DNA from 2 places in the Mammaliicoccus vitulinus genome. Region 1 is predicted to be linked to the other one. Evidence: predicted binding sites of a transcription regulator. Region 1 holds the regulator's gene; the other holds the start of a gene.
What was found. Region 1 encodes LexA, which represses DNA repair genes until DNA is damaged. Its sites were predicted from a motif close to CGAACATATGTTCG; they were not measured.
Positions count from the first base shown of each region.

Region 2: PYW35_RS10320 (Y-family DNA polymerase) is a predicted target of LexA. The motif match lies at 1,129-1,142, and genes of this name have one in related genera.

Region 1 covers NZ_CP118974.1:1,451,654-1,454,872, forward strand. The annotation lists gene tkt (transketolase) at 1-345, opposite strand, end outside; gene PYW35_RS07295 (DUF896 domain-containing protein) at 431-667, opposite strand; gene sosA (DNA damage-induced cell division inhibitor SosA) at 746-955, opposite strand; gene lexA (transcriptional repressor LexA) at 1,100-1,720, shown strand; gene PYW35_RS07310 (CAP domain-containing protein) at 2,030-3,046, opposite strand; gene guaC (GMP reductase) at 3,066-3,219, opposite strand, start outside.
Region 2 covers NZ_CP118974.1:2,054,496-2,057,714, reverse strand. The annotation lists gene PYW35_RS10320 (Y-family DNA polymerase) at 1-1,093, opposite strand, end outside; gene PYW35_RS10315 (hypothetical protein) at 1,314-1,574, shown strand; gene PYW35_RS10310 (LysM peptidoglycan-binding domain-containing protein) at 1,726-2,715, shown strand; gene PYW35_RS10305 (GNAT family N-acetyltransferase) at 2,762-3,219, opposite strand, start outside.

The DNA.
Region 1 (3,219 bases):
TCCAGTTGTAACTTCAACGCCATCAGTATGATTAAACTCTGGATGTCCAGGTGTTTTTGAATCCCATTGTCTAAAGTTTTTCACTTCTTCAAGTTCTAAACTACCTGAAACATGTAATAAACTATATAATAACGCTGAACCATGTCCTGCAGATAGAACAAAACGGTCTCTATTAAAATAGTTTTTAGACTGAGGATTAAAATTTAAATGCTTAGTCCATAAAGTATATGCCATAGGTGCTGCACCCATTGGTAAACCAGGGTGTCCTGAATTTGCTGCTTCAATAGCATCTATACTCAAAGCACGAATTGAATCTACTGCAAGTTGATCTTTTTCATTAAACATAAATGTAGTCTCCTTTATTCTTGTAATCCCTTTTCATTATACATGAAAAAAATTAGAAAATTAATTATTATCTCTTAATTTATATTTATTTCCTAATATTATTATTTTTTTGAATTTCTTTTACTTTTTCAGGTGTTACGTCATTTCCTTCTGGATCTATTACTTTAGTATTTTCTATAGTGCTTTTGAAGTTTCCTCTAAAAGCTTGTAAATACTCTGCTCGCAATTTAGTTTGTTCTTTAGCTTCTGTCTCTGACAAACCTTCTGTCTTTTTTTTATTAGCGAGTTCATTAATTCTATCTATTTTAGTTTTTTCTAACATTTTATCCCCACTTTCTACATACATAAAAGATACCAAAAAACACGAGTAAATCCAAATGGATTTACTCGTGTTTTATAATTAATCTATAGACCCTACTATTGTATTTGAATCAGATAAATGATTAGGTTGTTTATGTTCGTGTTGTTTAATTTGATGATCTGTCATCTCGTACGTCTGTTCTGTTGTATAGATATCATTTGACTGAGCTAAATATAAATATCCTATTAATAGAGTCATTAAGAATACTGCCACATATACTAATATTGTCTTCTTAACTGTAATTGTCATAATCAATTCCCCCTAGAACGTTTGTTTGTATTTTTATGATAACAGAACAACTGTTCGTAGTCAATAAAAATACGAACAAATGTTTGTTCGAAGGAAACGTATGTGCTATAATATGGTTAAATAATTTATTGGGAGCGTGCGACTATGAAAGAATTAACTAAACGTCAATCTGAAATATATCAATTCATCAAACATATAGTACATACGAAAGGTTATCCACCTAGTGTACGTGAAATTGGTTTAGCGGTTGGCTTAGCATCAAGTTCTACAGTACATGGTCATCTATCTAGATTAGAGGAAAAGGGATATATCAAACGTGACCCAACTAAACCTCGTGCAATCGAAATAATCGAAACAACTGGTGAAAACATTAACCAAGAGAATACTATCCATGTTCCGGTTATAGGTAAAGTTACAGCAGGTATTCCAATTACAGCTGTTGAGAACGTTGAAGAGTACTTCCCATTACCTGCTCATTTCACTTCTACTCATAATAGCAATATCTTTATTTTAGATGTTATTGGAGATAGTATGATTGAAGCTGGCATACTTGATGGTGATAAAGTAATTGTTCGCAGTCAATCCATTGCAGAGAATGGAGATATTATCGTTGCCATGACTGACGATGATGAAGCAACTGTTAAACGCTTCTATAAAGAAGAAACAAGATATAGACTACAACCTGAAAATAATACAATGGAACCTATTTATTTAGATAACGTAACAGTATTAGGTAAAGTCGTAGGATTATTTAGAGAAATGTAACCATATAAAAAAGGAGATGCAATCGCATCTCCTTTTTTTCATATTCCCTTTATCGAGTTCTTATTACTAATGTCATATATTTATGAAACATCTTTTTTATTTAATAATTCTTTAATACGTTCTAATACATCTAAATCTTTATGCTTTATTTCTTTACTTTCCATGTAAAACTTCCCCTTTATATGTTATTCCACCAATCAAATTATTAGAAACAACATGTGTTAAACATTTAAGGAAATATGAAATATGACTTATCTCGATACAATTATATCAAAGTTGCTCAGATAGAATATTTATCTATCTCTCTTCTTATTGTTGTGTGATGTAGTTTTCCGTCCAATAAGGCTGTAAATCTTCGCCTATATCAACACCTACACCTAACTCTTTATAATCTTTATTTAAAATGTTCTTTCTGTGTCCCAGTGAATTCATAAGACCATGATGTGCATAAATACTACTTATTTGACCATATGCTAAGTTTTCACCAGCAGTAATATAGTCAAAGCCATCATTATCTAATCTATCAAATGGAGATAAACCTTGTTTATTAGTATGATCAAAATAATCGTTATCAACCATATCTTGACTATGCTTTCTTGCAGTTTGACTTACATTTTCATTATAAGATAATGTCGGTAAGCCAAATTGAACACGCTCAGCATTTATAAGATCAAAGTTTTGTAATTCTAATGCATTTTTATAATCATCAGATCCTGCATGATATTGGTTCGTTCGTTTATCTTCAGTTGATGATGCTATTTGCATTATACCTTTAATTTGATTATTCTCATGTTTATCATAAAAAACGGTTGTATAGATGTTATCAAATTTGAAAACATCGTAATCTTCATCATTTTGAATGAGCTTCACTTTTTCTTTTTGAATTTCTTTTTCTGGTTCACCAAGTATAGAACGAACTTTTTCCTTGTTCATTTTACTTGTGATCCCTTTTTGGGATGTTATTAAGTCTTGGTTCGTATATAAACCTGTTACTTTGTCATTATCATAACTTACCATTACAAATTCATGGTAATCATTATGATATACATGCCATTTCTCGTTATACTCATTAGCGGTTATACGCTTTGGTTTGCCAAGTTTCTTTTCAACTTCACTTTTTGTTTGATTGATTTGAATATTATTAATCGCAAACTCTTGGTCATTTGGTGTTTTAAGTTCAACTTTTTCAGCTGTTTGTTCGTGTAGTAATCCCTGTTGAACGGTTAATACTCTTTGTTGAATTTGTCTAGACAAATCTGAATCAGGGACAGGCTTGATCAATGTTACAAACAATAACAATAAAAATAAGTAAAATACTTTTTTCAAGTCGTCACCTCACCTATATTTAGTCACGGTCACCATTAAAGATTGAATTTCGTACAATTACGTAGTCAACTTTTGTAATAGAATGTAAGTCTTTTCCACCTGCATATGAAATCGAACTTTGTAAATCCTGTTCTATTTCAACTAAAGTATCTTTTAATGAGCCTTTATGTTCT
Region 2 (3,219 bases), 600 kb from region 1:
GCTGCTTAATTTGATTAGGAATAAACTTACCAAATGAAATAGTAATCGTTCGATAAAGACGATCAGGTTCTAATCGTTGAGATAAATAATCCCATAATAAATTCACGATGACATAAGTATTCATAAAACCAGTCTTATTTGTAAATTGTTTGCGAACACCACCCATATCAGCATAACCAACGCTAACACTTATCCGAGTGGGGTATAAGTTTAGCTTTCGAGATCTATAATATACTTCATCTACTTGTTCGTTTAATACAGTCTTAAGTTCATTCATACTATAATCACGCATAAGTATTTGAGATTTACCTAAAGATTTGTCATATGCTTGATGAGGTTGTCTAATCATACTTTCATCTATTCCGTTAGCATGTAAATGTAAATCGACTCCAATCACACCATAATCCCGCTTCAAATATTCAACAGGGTAGTTTGCTAAATGACCAACTGTAAATATGCCTTTCTTGTTGAGTTTAGCTTCAGTACGTCTATTAATGCCCCACATTTCTCGCAAAGGTTGAATTGACCACAATTTGGCAGGTACATCTTCGTAACGCCATTCTGATATACCAAGAGGTGTATGCTTAGCGTCAATATCCATAGACAGCTTAGCGAGTAATAAATTTGATCCGATTCCTATTGTGCTGCGAATATGGACAAGATTAAATATGCGCTCTTGAAGTTGCATAGCTAATGAAAAAGGAGAATGCGCGAATAAATGATAAGATTCAGAAACATCCATAAAAAACTCATCTATACTATATTGATGAAAATCTTCGGGTGCGACATAGTCTAAAGCAATTTTGCTAATTTGAGTTGATAATTGAATATACTTTTTCATGGATGGATTAATAATATAAATATCTTTGCGTTGAGGTATTTCAAATAAACGAGATCCAGTTTTAATACCTATTGCTTTTAATGGTGGTGTAGCAGCAAGCACGACAGAACCTGGGCGCTTTGTATCAGCAACGACAGCAAGTTTCGTCGTTAAAGGGTCCAGCCCTTTTTCAATACAAGATACAGATGCAAAGAAACTCTTCAAATCGACACATAAAATATCACGATTTAAGCAATAACTGTAGTCATACATAAAAATCACCCCAGTCATATAGTACTCTTATTATACGAACATACGTTCTATTTTGTAAAGAGAAAAGTCGTATAAAAAGTAATGTATTTATAATAGCGGATTCATATATTGAGTAAATAGCATTTAAACTACAACCTAATAAACATTATTAAATTGTTGACAATCATATTTTACGGTAATAAAATATGAGTAATATAAAAAACTGCTGGAGGTGACATTGATGTCAGATTTTATAACTAGAAATGAATTTGAACAGTTTGAGAAGCGGGTTGATGAGCGCTTTGATACTTTGAATGGTAAGATAGATCGATTGCCGGATATTATACAAGATAAGATTACTATCTCAATGAACAATCTTGAAAAGGGAATAAATGAAACGAATAAGAAAAATAGAAAGATGGTTATTACTTCGGTCTTATCTGGCATGGGTATATTAATAGCGTTTGCGGGGTTAATAGGAAATATATTTGGTGTGTTTTAAAAGAACAATCTAAGGCAGTACATTCTTTAATAAGTATGTACTGCCTTAATTGTTTGTAATCAATATTTAATATGATGAAATATTCTTCAACCGTATGAATTAATTATATTTTGTAATACAATGTAACAATAAAATTTAAAGGGGGATAATGATGAAGTATAAGTTTGGAACAGCTTTAATATTGTCATCGAGCTTATTACTTTCTCAATCTAGTTTCTATGTTAATGCTGAAGAGAAAAGTAATGAACAGACTGAGAACACAAGCAAATCAATTAGTTTTGAACAAGCACAAAAGATGAAGCCAAAAGAACTTACAAATTTATTAACGGATGAAGATTTAAAATTACATAATAAAGTTGCAGAACATCAATCAACTGAGCTAGAAACAAATAGGAATACGAATGAAGCTTATCAAAATGTAAATGGTTATATTGACCAAAATAATATTAAGCCTTCAGCAATTACACAAGATACAAGAATGAACAGTTTACCGAAATATGATTATAAGTCAGATAAATTTATCGGTGTGGTGATTCATGAGACGGCGAATCCAAATAGTACCATCGATGAAGAAATTAATTATATGTATAATAATTATGAAAGTGCTTTTGTTCATGCTTATGCAGGTAGCAGTAAAATTGTTCAAACAGCATCAAGTGATTATTTAGCATGGGGTGCTGGTGCAAAGGCTAATCCTTATTTCTATCAAATAGAGTTGGCACAATCTAGTACTTTCGATCAATTTGCGAAGTCTGTAAACAATCAAGCGTACTTAACAGCTAAAATGTTAGATCAAAATGGACTTAAACCATCATTAGCAGATCATAACGGAGGAACAGGTACAGTTATTAGCCATAATGCTATTAGTCAATATTATGGAGGAACTGATCATACTGACCCGATTAATTACTTTAGTCAATGGGGTTATGATATGGATCAATTTTATAGTCTCGTACAAAAACATTATAATCAGCTAAACGAAGCAAGTGATACCATTACTGGCGATACACATACTGTCGCTTCAGGCGATACATTATACAATATTTCTCAAAGAAGCGGTGTAAGTGTAGATAACATTAAAGAACTCAATGACTTAAGTTCAAATGAATTAACAGTAGGACAAGTTTTAAAAATGAAATGAAGTGAAAGAAGCTGGAACAATTGATAATTTGTTCCAGCTTTTTTTATTATAAAATATATTCAGACTTCAGCAATGCCATAATATATGCATCTTTATATTTTCCATTAGTATAGAATTGTTCTATTAATAAACCTTCGATTTTAAAACCTTGTGATTTATATATGTGAATAGCCTTTTCATTATCAGTATCAACATATAAATAAAGCTTATGCATGTTTAAAATGTCAAAAGCATAACTCGTTGCTTTTTCAAAGGCAAATTTAGCATATCCCTTGCTACTAAACTCAGGTTTAATAATGATTTGAATTTCACAATTACGATGAATATAATTGATTTCCACTAATTCCACAATACCTACAATGGAATCTTCGTCTTCCACAATAAATCTTCTTTCAGACTCATCCAACAGATGCTTATCAAACAAATATTGAAGTTCAGTTAAAGATTCATAAGGTTCTTCAAACCAATATGACATAATTGAATATTCATTATTTAATTCATGGA